2 regions of the Rhodoferax sp. BAB1 genome follow, and region 2 is predicted to be linked to the other one. Evidence: riboswitches for the same ligand, from Rfam matches in the RefSeq annotation. Region 2 holds a riboswitch; the other holds the start of a gene.
The links. Region 2 has a riboswitch for thiamine pyrophosphate ahead of HTY51_RS10725 (long-chain fatty acid--CoA ligase). Riboswitches for the same ligand answer to the same signal wherever they lie in the genome.

Region 1: it holds a riboswitch for thiamine pyrophosphate, as region 2 does, so the genes downstream of both, thiC (phosphomethylpyrimidine synthase ThiC) here and HTY51_RS10725 (long-chain fatty acid--CoA ligase) in region 2, are expected to answer to the same signal.

Annotation. Positions count from the first base shown of each region.
Region 1 is NZ_CP054424.1:36,169-42,990, forward strand. It holds gene HTY51_RS00175 (ABC transporter substrate-binding protein) at 1-68, shown strand, start outside; gene HTY51_RS00180 (HPP family protein) at 75-1,184, opposite strand; gene HTY51_RS00185 (MBL fold metallo-hydrolase) at 1,233-2,315, opposite strand; gene HTY51_RS00190 (MerR family DNA-binding transcriptional regulator) at 2,429-2,830, shown strand; gene HTY51_RS00195 (isovaleryl-CoA dehydrogenase) at 2,866-4,044, shown strand; gene can (carbonate dehydratase) at 4,092-4,751, shown strand; TPP riboswitch at 4,850-4,949, shown strand; gene thiC (phosphomethylpyrimidine synthase ThiC) at 5,064-6,822, shown strand, end outside.
Region 2 is NZ_CP054424.1:2,225,755-2,232,576, reverse strand. It holds gene HTY51_RS10750 (nitrate/nitrite transporter) at 1-66, opposite strand, end outside; gene HTY51_RS10745 (ABC transporter ATP-binding protein) at 374-1,210, opposite strand; gene ntrB (nitrate ABC transporter permease) at 1,221-2,129, opposite strand; gene HTY51_RS10735 (CmpA/NrtA family ABC transporter substrate-binding protein) at 2,151-3,395, opposite strand; gene HTY51_RS10730 (ANTAR domain-containing response regulator) at 3,714-4,358, opposite strand; TPP riboswitch at 4,422-4,553, shown strand; gene HTY51_RS10725 (long-chain fatty acid--CoA ligase) at 4,611-5,717, shown strand; gene HTY51_RS10720 (acyl-CoA reductase) at 5,714-6,822, shown strand, end outside.

The DNA of each region.
Region 1 (6,822 bases), 1.6 Mb from region 2:
GTTTCGTGGCGGACGCGCTCTGGCGCCATGCCATCCAGGGCGCGGCGGTGGCACCGGCCGGCCGTTGAGCGTCCTCAGGAACCGGTCTTGAACAGCGCCGCCACCACGTCGGACTGCGTGATCATGCCGACCACGTGCAGCTGTTCGTCCACCACCGGCATGTGGTGCAGGCCGCCATCGGAGAACAGTGCCACCAGGTCCACCATCAAGGTCTCTGGGCGGGCCACGCGCACCTTGCGCGTCATGATGTCGGCCACGTAACGCGCGGTGCTCATGACGGGCATCTTGCGCGGATCCGGCGCGCTGTGCCCGACGAAGAAGTCGTGCAGTGAGACGATGCCGGCCAGCGTGCCGTCGAGGCGGATCACGGGCAGCGCCTTGACCTTGTGCCGCGCCAGCCGGGCCCAGGCCTCGTCCACCGAATCGAGCGGCCGGACATGGATCACGTCGCGCGACATGATGTCGCGGCAGTACACATCACCCCATTTGCGGCGGCTGGCCTGCAGCTGCGCGCGCGTGAGGATCTGCTCCAGGTCGTCGGGGCTGATGTCGAGCAACTGGCCCTGGCTGGCCACGGCGGCCTCCAGATCCTCTTTGCTCACGCCCAGGCGTGCGCTGGGCAGCCGGTCGGCCGTGCGGTGCGGGTGGGGTTGGGAAGCGGCCTGGTGCGGGTAGCGCCGCTGCATCAGGTTGTTGAAGAGCAGGGCCAGGCCGAGCAGCAGGGCGGAGTTCGCGGCCACCGGCCACAAGGCATAGCCATAGCCCAGCTGGCTGATGGCCGGCCCGCCCAGCACGGCGGTCAGCGCCACGGCACCACCGGGCGGGTGCAGGCAGCGCAGGGCGAACATGGCGGCAATGGCCCCGGCGCCAGCAACACCGGCCGCCAGGCCGCCATGGCCCAGGGTGTGCGCGCACAGCACGCCGATCAGCGCCGAGACCAGGTTGCCGCCCAGGATGGACCAGGGCTGGGCCAGCGGGCTGGCCGGCACGGCAAAGAGCAGCACGGCCGAGGCGCCCATGGGGGCGATGAACCAGGGATTGAGTTCGCCCAGCGCCAGATGGCTGAGCCCTTCGCTGCCGAACAGGCCCAGGCCGGCGCCCAGGCAGCCCAGCCAGATCTCACGCCGGCTGACCGACAGCGGCGCGGGCCAGAAACTGCGCAGCCAGAGGAAGAGAGGATGCACACACACTCCTGCAAGCACCAAAACGGGGCATTGTAGGAGGGGCCGGTTTCAGGGAGTGGGATGGGGCGAGCTGAAGCGGTAAACCCCTTTGGCATCGCGCTGGCGTTGCAGCCGGCCTTCGAACCACAGGGCGTGCAGATGGGCCACGGCCTCGCCCATGGCGAAGGTGGTCTGGTGCAGGTCGAGCTTGCGCTTGAAGAGGATGGGCAGCACGTCGGCCGCGCTGCAGGGTTTCAAGGCGCAGGCTTCCATCACCTCGGCCAGGCGGTCGCGGTGATGTTCGTGCAGCTGCTCGATGCGCCGGTGCAGGCCGGTGAAGGGTTTGCCGTGCGAGGGCAGGGTCAGCGTGTCGGCCGGCAGGGCCTTGAACTTGTCGATGGACTGCAGGAAGAGCTTGAGCGCGTCGGCCTCGGGCTCCATGTCGAAGACGCTGACATTGGTGGAGATGCGCGGCAGCATCATGTCGCCGCCGATCAGCAGATTCAGCTCTTCGCAGTAGAGCGCGATGTGCTCGGGTGCATGGCCGTGGCCGCTGATGCAGCGCCAGCCGCGCCCGCCGATGGCCACCACGTCGCCTTCCATGAGCCGGCGGAACTGGCGCGGCACCGCCGGCACCAGGGTGGGGTAGTAGCTGGCGCGCTCGCGGATCTTGTCCATCGAGGCCGGGTCGCGCAGGCCGTGCGCGGCGAAAAAGAGGGCGGAACTGTCGCCGCCAAAGCCGTTGCTGCCGGAGGAGCCGATGCGCGCGAGGTTGTAGTCGGTGGCGCTCATCCACAGGCGGCAGGGGTGTTCGGGGGTGCTCCAGCGCGCGCACAGCCAGTCGGCCAGGCCGATGTGGTCCGGGTGCATGTGCGTGACGATGACACGCAGCAGGGGCAGGCCCTCGAAGCTGCCGGCAAACAGCTGCTCCCACTGGGCGCGGGCCTCGTCGCGGCTGATGCAGCAGTCCACCACGGTCCAGCCCTCGCGGCCGTCCAGTCTGTCGCGCAGCAGCCAGAGGTTGATGTGGTCCAGCGCAAAGGGCAGGGCCATGCGGATCCAGCGCACGCCGGGGGCCAGCTCGATGGTCTGGCCGGGCTCGGGCAGGGCTTCGCCCAGGGGGTAGTGCAGCTGGCGTTCGAGTTCGTTCATGGGCGGTGTGAATTGCGACATAATTGACGTTTACGTAAACGTCAACTGGCATCCGGCATTCTAGGCGCGCCCATGGCGCCACCTTGTCGCCTTTGTTTTCACCACCACCGACCATGGCAACGACCTACAGCATCAGCGATCTGGCCCGGGAGTTCGACCTGACCACGCGTGCCATGCGCTTCTACGAAGACATGGGCCTGCTGCAGCCCGAGCGCAGCGGGCCGGGCGGGCGCATCCGCGTCTACAGCGGGCGCGACCGCACCCGCCTCAAGCTCACCCTTCGCGCCAAGCGCCTGGGCCTGAGCCTGAGCGAGGCCAAAGAGATCATCGACATGTACGACAGCCCGCGCGACACCGGGCTGCAGCTCAAGAAATTCCTCGACGTGCTGGCTGCACATCGCGGTCAGGTCGAGGAGCAGATGGCCGACCTGCAGGCCAACCTGGACGAGATCAAGGCGCACCAGCGCGAGGCCCGTGCCTTGCTGGCCAAGCTGGACAAGAAAAACGGCAAGTAGCCACAACACCATCCAAAGAATCCACGGAGACCCGCATGAACCTGCCCGGACTCAACTTCCAGCTCGGCGAAGACATCGACGCCCTGCGCGATGCAGTACGCGAATTCGCCGAGGCCGAAATCGCCCCGCGCGCGGCCGAGATCGACCGCAACGACCAGTTCCCCATGGACCTGTGGCGCAAGATGGGGGACCTGGGTGTGCTGGGCATCACCGTCGGCGAGGAATACGGCGGCGCCAATATGGGCTACCTGGCCCACATGATCGCCATGGAAGAGATCAGCCGCGCCAGCGCCTCGGTGGGCCTGAGCTACGGCGCGCACAGCAACCTCTGCGTGAACCAGATCAAGCGCAACGGCAACGAGGCGCAGCGCAAAAAGTACCTGCCCAAGCTGATCAGTGGCGAGCACGTGGGCGCGCTGGCCATGAGCGAGCCGGGTGCCGGCAGCGATGTGCTCAGCATGAAGCTGAAGGCGGAGGACAAGGGTGGCTACTACCTGCTCAACGGCAGCAAGTTCTGGATCACCAACGGACCCGACGCCGACACCCTGGTGGTCTACGCCAAGACCGAACCCGAACTCGGCGCGCGTGGTGTCACGGCCTTCCTGATCGAGAAGGGCATGAAGGGCTTTTCCATCGCGCAGAAACTCGACAAGCTGGGCATGCGCGGCTCGCACACCGGTGAGCTGGTGTTTAGAGATGTGGAAGTGCCGGCCGAGAACGTGCTGGGCACGCTCAACGGCGGCGCCAGGGTGCTGATGAGTGGCCTGGACTACGAGCGCGCCGTGCTCACCGGCGGGCCGCTGGGCATCATGCAGGCCGTGATGGACAACGTCATTCCCTACATCCACGACCGCAAGCAGTTCGGCCAGAGCATCGGCGAGTTCCAGCTGATCCAGGGCAAGGTGGCCGACATGTACACCGTGCTGCAGGCCGGCCGCTCCTTCGCCTACACCGTGGCCAAGAACCTGGACCTGCTGGGCGCCGAGCACGTGCGCCAGGTGCGCAAGGACTGCGCCTCGGTCATCCTGTGGACCGCCGAGAAAGCCACCTGGATGGCCGGCGAGGGCGTGCAGATCTATGGCGGCAACGGCTACATCAACGACTACCCCCTGGGCCGCCTGTGGCGCGACGCCAAGCTCTACGAGATCGGCGCCGGCACCAGCGAGATTCGCCGCATGCTGATCGGCCGGGAATTGTTTGCCGAGACGATGTAAAGCCCAACGCCTTGCAGGCCCTTCCCAACTGAGGTGAAAATAGGCGCATGAGCAAGACCCTCGACGACCTGTTTGCCCACAACCGCGCCTGGGCCGCGCAGATGGAGCGCGAGCGCCCCGGTTTCTTCACCAGCCTGAAGTCGCAGCAGCGCCCCAAGTACATGTGGATCGGCTGTTCCGACAGCCGCGTGCCGGCCAACCAGATCACCGGCCTGGAGCCGGGCGAGGTCTTCGTGCACCGCAACGTGGCCAATGTGGTGGTGCACTCTGACCTGAACGCCCTGTCCACCGTGCAGTTCGCCGTGGAGCGGCTCAAGGTGGAGCATGTGATGGTGGTGGGCCACTACGGCTGCTCGGGCGTGCAGGCGGCGCTGGAAGGCGCGCGCATCGGCCTGGCCGACAACTGGCTGCGCCACATCATGGACGTGCGCGACCGCCATCGCGATCTGCTCGACGCCATCCCCGAGTCGAACCGGCATGATGCGCTGGTCGAGCTCAACGCCATCGAGCAGGTCGTCAACGTGGCGCAGAGCACGGTGCTGCTGGACGCCTGGGCGCGCAACCAGAGTGTCACCCTGCACGCCTGGGTCTACGGCGTACACGACGGTCTGCTGAAAGACCTGCAGATGACGGTCGACGGCCAGGAGGCGCTGGAGCCCCTGTACCGCCAGGCCATTGCCGGCGTGGCGCAGACCAAACGCGGCTGAACGCCGGCGCCTCCCCGGCCCGGCGCATCACCCCGCGCGACGTGGCGCCCAAAATTGACCCCGGTCATGTCCCGGCCGGCGCCGGTTCGGCTACATTCCGTCTTGCCCGGGGTGCGCACGTGATGCGCTGAGACGGTTGTCCGAACCCGCGAACTTGATCCGGTTAATACCGGCGTAAGAAGAGCCTGACCTGCAGTCCGCGCCCGCGTGTCCTGCCGCGTCTGTTTCCCCTTGCTGGCCCCGTGCCGTCTTCCGGTTCGCGTTCTGTGAACCTCCTTCGGAGCAAAACCTTTTGTTTCAAGGAGATCCACAGTGAACGCACCCGACAAACTTCATCAGTTCATCACCCTCACGCGCGAGCCCCTGCCGGCTTCCCGCAAGATTTACGTGCCCGGCACCCGGCCCGATCTGCGTGTTCCCATGCGCGAGATCACGCAGAGCAACGGCGAGCAGGTGCTGGTGTACGACACCTCCGGCCCCTACACCGACCCGCAGGCCGACATCGACGTGCGTCGCGGCCTGCCCGCACTGCGCCAGGGCTGGATCGAGGCCCGTGGCGACACCGAGGCCTACGCTGGCCGCGCGCGCGTGGCGCTGGACGATGGCGTGAAGGGCGCCGAAGCCGACGCCCTGGCCGCCTTGCGCGCCCAGGCCGCCGGCCTGCAGCGCACGCCGCGCCGCGCCAGGGCGGGCGCCAACGTGAGCCAGATGCACTATGCACGCCGCGGCATCGTCACGCCCGAGATGGAGTACGTGGCCCTGCGCGAGAACCAGCAGCGCGAGTGGACGGCACAGTACCTGAACAGCCCCGAGCGCGAGTTGCGTCTGGCGGGTAACAGCTTTGGTGCGGCCATCCCGAAGGTGGTGACGCCCGAGTTCGTGCGCGACGAAGTGGCGCGCGGGCGTGCCATCATCCCGGCCAACATCAACCACCCCGAGCTGGAGCCCATGGTCATCGGCCGTAATTTCCTGGTCAAGATCAATGCCAACATCGGCAATTCGGCGGTCACCTCCAGCATCGAGGAAGAGGTGGAGAAGCTGGTCTGGTCCACGCGCTGGGGCGCGGACACGGTGATGGACCTGTCCACCGGCAGGAACATCCACACCACACGCGACTGGATCCTACGCAATTCGCCCGTGCCCATCGGCACCGTGCCCATCTACCAGGCGCTCGAGAAGGTGGGCGGCGTGGCAGAAGACCTGACGTGGGACATCTTCCGCGACACACTGATCGAGCAGGCCGAGCAGGGGGTGGACTACTTCACCATCCACGCCGGCGTGCGCCTGCCCTTCATCCACCTCACGGCGAACCGGGTCACGGGCATCGTCTCGCGCGGCGGCTCCATCCTGGCCAAGTGGTGCATCGCGCATCACCAGGAGAATTTCCTCTACACGCACTTCGAGGAGATCTGCGCCATCATGAAGGCCTATGACGTGAGCTTCTCGCTGGGCGACGGTCTGCGTCCCGGCTCCGGTGCCGACGCCAACGACGAGGCCCAGTTCGCCGAGCTGCGCACCCTGGGTGAGCTCACGCAGATCGCCTGGAAACACGATGTGCAGACCATGATCGAAGGCCCGGGCCACGTGCCCATGCACATGGTGCAGGCCAACATGACCGAGCAGCTCAAGCACTGCGGCGAGGCGCCGTTCTACACCCTGGGCCCGCTGACCACGGACATCGCACCGGGCTACGACCACATCACCAGCGGTATCGGCGCGGCCATGATCGGCTGGTTCGGCACCGCCATGCTGTGTTACGTGACGCCCAAGGAGCACCTGGGCCTGCCCGATCGTCATGACGTGAAGACCGGCATCATCACCTACAAGATTGCCGCGCACGCAGCCGACGTGGCGAAAGGCCACCCGGGGGCGCGGGCCCGGGACGATGCGCTGTCCAGGGCGCGTTTCGAGTTCCGCTGGATGGACCAGTTCAACCTCTCGCTGGATCCGGATACCGCGCGCAACTTCCACGACGAGACGCTCCCGAAGGACGCGGCCAAGGTGGCGCACTTCTGCTCCATGTGCGGCCCCAAGTTCTGCTCCATGAAGATCACGCAGGAGGTGCGCGATT
Region 2 (6,822 bases):
ATACACGAAGGAGGCCAGCAGCGTGGGGCTGTGGCCGGCCTGAAGGAAATTGCGAAAGCTGTTCATCGTGCTTGTCCGTGGGCCAACAAAAAAGGCGTCGACACGTGCATGGCAGCAGGGCTGCGCACGTGTGGACGCCTTCGTCTGGAACGATCCGGTGCGTCTTTGCACCGAATGCGGGATTTCAAGCCGGCTTTGGCCTGTTCATCTCAGTGCAAGCAATATCTGCGCCCGGACTTGGGGCGGTCATCTCGACAGCCGCTGTGCCCGGTTTCCAACCCAGGGACACCGCGGAACCGGCTTCGCCGGGCCGCTGGTGTCGCCCCCTTGAGGGTGGGGCCGCGCTCAGGCGCGGCACGGGGGTGTACTTAATTCAAGCCGCTTTTTCCACGTGCGCCTGGCGCGTGTAGAGGAAGTCGATCACGGCCTTGCGGTAGTTGATGTAACGCGGGTCTTCGGCCAGCTCCACACGCTTGCGCGGACGCGGCAGGTCCACGGCCAGCACTTCGCCGATGGTGGCGGCGGGTCCGTTGGTCATCATCACGATCTTGTCGCTCAGCAGCACGGCCTCGTCCACATCGTGCGTGACCATGACCACGGTGCTTTTCGTGCGCGCCACGATCTCCAGCAACTCGTCCTGCAGCTTGGCGCGGGTGAGCGCATCCAGGGCGCCGAAGGGTTCGTCCATCAGCAGCACCTGGGGTTCCATGGAGAGGGCGCGGGCGATGCCCACGCGCTGTTTCATGCCGCCCGAGATCTCGCCGGGGCGCTTTTGTGCCGCGGGTGTCAGGCCCACCAGGGCCAGGGCGGCTTCGGTGCGGGCCTTGAGCTGGGCCTTGTTCTCGGCGGCGGCGCCCGTGCTCTTGCTGCCGGCGCCGAAGACGCGTTCCACGGCGAGGTAGACGTTCTCGTAGCAGGTCAGCCAGGGCAGCAGCGAATGGTTCTGGAACACCACGGCGCGCTCGGGGCCGGGGCCCGAGATTTCGCGGTTGGCGCACAGCAGGGTGCCGTTGGTGGGGGTGGTCAGGCCGGCGATCAGGTTGAGCAGGGTGGACTTGCCACAGCCCGAGTGACCGATCAGCGCCACGAACTCGCCCTTGGCGACCGTGAGGTTGATGTCGCGCAGCGCAGGGAAGGAGCCCTTGGCGGTCTTGAAGGTCTGCTCGACGCCCTGGACTTCGATGTACTTGGTGCTCAGTGATTCGTTCATGGCGGACTCCTCAGTTCTTGACTTCTTCGAAGGTGAAGGCGGTGGCCAGCTTGATCAGCGCGAACTCCAGCACCAGGCCGACGATGCCGATCACGAAGATGGCGATGATGATGTTCTTGACGTTGAGGTTGTTCCACTCGTCCCAGACCCAGAACCCGATGCCCACGCCGCCGGTCAGCATCTCGGCCGCGACGATCACCAGCCAGGCCGTGCCCACCGCCAGGCGCACGCCGGTCAGCATGTAGGGCAGCACGGCGGGGAAGAGGATCTTGGTGACGATCTTCCATTCCGAGAGCTGCAGCACACGCGCCACGTTCATGTAGTCCTGCGGCACACGCTGCACGCCCACCGCGGTGTTGATGATCATGGGCCAGATCGAGCAGATGAAGATGGTCCAGATGGCCGCCGGGTTGGCGCCCTTGAAGACCAGCAGGCCGATGGGCAGCCAGGCCAGGGGCGAGACCGGGCGCAGCAGGCTGATCAGCGGGTTGAACATGCGGCTCAGGAAGGTGAAGCGCCCGATCATGAAACCGGCCGGGATGCCCACCGCGGCCGCCAGGCCGAAGCCCAGGGCGACACGCTCGAGGGACATCAGCACGTTCCAGCCCACGCCCTGGTCGTTCGGTCCCTTGCGGTAGAAGGGATCGCTGAACACGTCGAGCGCCTGCTTGAAGGTCTCGGCCGGGCTGGGGATGCTGCTGTTGCTGGTGATGGCCACCAGCGCCCAGATGCCCACCAGCAGGGCCAGGCCCAGCACCGGGGGGATCACGCGCAGCCACAGGCCGCGCCAGTCGTAGCCCGGCGTCTTGACCGCCTCCACAGCGGGGGCTGCCGGGGTCGCGGCCTTTTTCCCGCCAGTGGGCGGGAGGGGAACGGGGGTGGCCCGTTCCAGGGGGGTGTGAAACACGGCGCTGACCATGATGCTTTCCTTTGCCGGCCCTCAGGCCTTGATCTTGAAACCGTCGGCGTACTTCTTCGGGTCCTTGCCGTCCCAGACCACGCCGTCGATCAGCTTGCTGGTGCGCATGACATCCTTGGGCACCGACACCTTCAGGGCCGAAGCCACCTGCTTGTACAGGTCGATCTGGTTGATCTGCTTGGCCACGCCCAGGTAGTCCGGGTGGTCTTTGAGCAGGCCCCAGCGCTTGTGCTGCGTCAGGAACCACATGCCGTCGGAGAGGTAGGGAAAGTTCACCGCGCCGTCGTTGAAGAACTTCATGTGGTTGGGGTCGTCCCAGGTCTTGCCCATGCCGTTCTGGTAACGGCCCAGGATGCGCTGGTTGATCGCGTCCACGCTGGTGTTGATGTAGGACTTCTGCGCCACGACCTCGGCCATCTTCATCTTGTTGGACAGCCCGGCGTCGATCCATTTGCCGGCTTCGAGCACGGCCATCATGACGGCGCGGGTGGTGTTGGGGTACTTCTTGGTGAATTCGGCCGTGGTGCCCAGCACCTTTTCGGGGTGATCCTTCCAGATATCCTGCGTCGTGTTGGCGGTGACGCCGATGCCGTCCATGATGGCGCGGTGGTTCCAGGGCTCGCCCACGCAGAAACCGTCCATATTGCCCACGCGCATGTTCGCCACCATCTGGGGCGGCGGCACGGTGATGAGCTTGGCGCCGGAGAGCGGGTTGATGCCGGCGGCAGCCAGCCAGTAGTGCATCCACATGGCGTGGGTGCCGGTGGGGAAGGTGCCGGCGAAGGTGTATTCGCGCTTGTTGGCCGCCATGAACTTGGCCAGCGAGGGGCCATCCACCGCACCCTTGTCGGCCAGGGCCTTGGACAGGGTGATGGCCTGGCCGTTGTTGTTCAGGGCCATGAGCACGGCCATGTCCTTCTTGGGGCCGGCCGTGCCCAGGTGCACGCCGTAGATCAGGCCGTAGAGCACGTGGGCCATGTCGAGTTCACCGTTGACCAGCTTGTCGCGTACACCGGCCCAGCTGGCTTCCTTGCTGGGGATGATCTTGACGCCGTATTTCTGGTCCAGGCCCAGTTCGGCGGCCATGACCACGCTGGCGCAGTCGGTCAGCGGGATGAAGCCGATCTTCACTTCCTTTTTTTCGGGCGCGTCCGAGCCGGCGGCGTAGACGGCGGCGCGCAGGGCGGGGTCGATGCCGACGGCACCGACGGCAGCGGTTTGCAGCACGGCGCGGCGGCTGAGTTTGGCGTTCAGAAGATCAGGCATGGCTAGCTCCTAGAGTTGACGAGAGAAACAAAAAAGGCGTCCTCACGTTGCTGGCGCGTCTGCATGACGCTGCCTGCTCTGTGGGGACGCCTTTGTCCGGATCGGTTGTTGCACCCGCCGTTGGATGCTTGACCGTTTGACCTCAGTGGTCTTATCTAGACTTAAGCAAAGGACGTGCCAGCCTGGGGAGGGGTGACTTGGCGTGCCTGGCCAGGCTGCAAGTCATTGATTTCATGGGGTTTTGTTTGAAGGGCCGGCCATCCGGGGTGAGCCGCTCTGGAATGGTGCGGCGCACCAAAAGAAGACGGCCGTCCCGGTTCAGAGCAGTTCGGCCACGTCCAGCATGCGCTGGGCGACCTCGGCCAGTTTCATGCCCTTGTCCATGGCGGTCTTGCGCAGCTTCTCGTACGCGGCCTGTTCGCTCAGGCCCTGGCGCTGCATGAGCAGGCCCTTGGCGCGGTCGATGGTCTTGCGGTCCTTGAGCTCGGCGCTGAGCTCGTCGAGCTCGTTGCGGGTCACGGCCAGTTCCTGACGCAGGGCCTGCTCGTGCTGGAAACGCGCCAGGGCCACGTCCAGGATGGGGCGGATGCGTTCGGCCGAGAGGCCGGCCACGATGTAGGCCGTCACGCCCGCGGCCACGGCGGCGCGCACGTGCGAGGTGTCCTGGTCGTTGGTGAACATGACGATGGGACGCGGCGCATCGCGCGTGGCCATCACCACGTGCTCGAGCGCGTCGCGCGCGTCGCTCTCGGCATCGACGATCACCAGGTCGGGTTGTAGCTGCGCCAGGCGTTCGTTGAGGAAGACGTCGGCCGGCAGCGAGGCGATGAGGTTGAAGCCGCTTTCCAGCAGGCCGATGCGCAGGCTGCGCGAACGCTCGGCCTGCTGCACGGCGTCCTCATCCCCGGAGTCACCCGTCCCCAGATCCGAGGTCACCACCACGATGCGCAGGGCTTCATTCATATCGATCAGCTTGCAAGAAATACGCCTAAACACGGCGGCAGGTTTGCCGCTTGGCATAGAATTATCCCTGCTCCGGGGTGTCGTCCGCGCAAGTGGAGGGCTGAGATGGTGAGGTTTGTCTTTGACAGGCCCTGATACCGAACCCGTGAACTTGACTCGGATCATGCCGACGTAAGAAGAGCTGTTTGCCAGGCCCCCCGGCCCCGCCACACCTTTCGGAGCAACGTGCGAAGCACACCAGGAAAGGCTATCGTGGCAGAGTCCGTACACCCATCGTCGCAACCAGCATCGGACATCGTTCCCGATCTGCTGGCCTTCATCGCCCAGGCCGATGCGGGCGAAGATGCGTTCAATGCCCTGGCCCTGCGCCTCTTCACCCACCAGTTCCGGCACAACGCTGCCTTCCAGAAGTTCTGCCAGCAGCGTGGCCGCACGCCGCGCACGGTGAAACACTGGCGCGACATTCCGGCCGTGCCCATCAACGGCTTCAAGGACCTGACGCTGAGTTGCACGCCGCCCGCGGCCTGCGAGCGCGTTTTCATGACCAGCGGCACCACGCGCGGCGACGTCAAGGGCCGGCACTACCACCCGCATCTGCAGGTGTACGACCTGTCCATGACACTGAACTTCCGCCAGCGCTTCATGGGCGGGCAGGACCGCATGCGCATGGGGCTCCTCTTCCCCAGCGAACAGCTGATGCCCAACTCCTCGCTGGCGCATTACCTGGCGCTGGCCCTGCACAACTTCGGCACACCCGAGAGCCGTTATTACCTGGACACCGAGGGCCTGCAGGTGGACGCACTCTGCGCCACGCTGGCGCAGGTGCAGGCCAGCGGTGAGCCCTTCGCCCTGCTGGGCGCGAGCTACAGCTTCGTCCACCTGATGGATGCACTGCAGGCGCGCGGCCTGCAATTCAAATTGCCGGCCGGCAGCCGCCTGCTCGATACCGGCGGTTTCAAGGGCCAGTCGCGTGAGATGGAGATGGACGCGTTCTACGACGCGCTCGCATCGACCTTCTGCGTGCCGCGCAGCGCCTGCATCAATATGTATGGCATGACGGAGCTCAGCACCCAGTTCTACGACGCGGGCAATGCCACGCTGCCGGCCCTCAAGTCCGGTCCGCACTGGATCCGCACGCGCGTGCTGGACCCGCTCACCGGGCAGGAGATGCCTCGGGGTGAGCGCGGCATCCTGGCCCACACGGACCTGGGCAACTTCAACTCCGTCATCACCATCCTCACCGAGGACGTGGGCGTGGCGGTGGACGGCGGTTTCCTGCTGCTGGGCCGCGCCCAGGGTGCGCAGGCCAAGGGCTGCTCGCTGGCGGTGGATGAGTTTTTGAAAGCTGCACGGGCATGAAAGTCACCGCCGGTTATCTGCCGGGCCTGAAGTCCAGCGAGGTGCAGTGGCACACGTTGAGCTTTGGCGCAGGGGCACAGCAGGTCGATGTGGTCGTGCCGCAGCTCACGCCGGCCCAGCTGCACACGCTGGCCGCACACGTGCGTAACCAGGGGCGCACGCAGCTCAAGTCCATGCCGGTGTCGCAGATCATCGCGGCCATCGACCGCGCCATCGAGCGCCTGCTCAATCCCGCCGACCCTTATCGTCTGGAACTGGAGCTGCTGCTGCCGCGCATCAGTGGCTTCGACGCCGAGATGGTGCGTTTGGGCCTCAACGCCTACCTCAAGACCTTTCGTGCGCCGCAGCTGCAGCGTTTCGTGGCCGAGGACTTCAGCAACCCCAAGCTGCTCGACGAATTCCAGCCGCGCGCCAAGGGCGGCATGGCGCGCGCGCTCGGCCCCGAGCTGCTGGTGCACGTATGGGCCGGCAATGTGCCGGGCCTGCCGCTGTGGAGCCTGGTCTGCGGCCTGCTGGTCAAGGCGCCGGCCATTGGCAAGGTGGCCAGTGCCGAGCCCCTGTTCGCTTCCCTGTTCGCGCGCCTGCTGGCCGAGGTGGAGCCGCGTCTGGCCGAGGTGCTGGCCATCGTCTGGTTCAAGGGCGGGGACACGGCCAGTGAGCGGGCGCTCTTTGCCGAGGCCGACACGGTGCTGGCCTACGGCGGCAACGACACGCTGACGGCCTTGCGCGCGCAGGTGCCGGTGAGCACGCGTTTCCTGCCGCATGGCCACAAGCTCAGCGTGGGCCTGGTGTCGGCCGCCGCACTCAATGTGCAGCATGTGCAGGCCGTCGCCCGCGCGGCCGCGCTGGACGTGGTGCGCTACGAGCAGCAGGGCTGTTATTCACCGCACACCTATTACGTGGCGCGCGGCGGCCGGGTCACGCCACGCGAATTCGCGCAGCAGCTGGCCGGTGAACTGGCCGCGCTCCAGCATAAATTTGCGCGCCGTACCCTGACACTGGAAGAAGCGGCCAGCGTCGCCGGCTGGCGCCAGGGCCAGGAGATGCAAGGTTTTGCCGGTGCCGGGGTGGAACTGCTGGGCGACGCGGATGCGGCCTGGTGCGT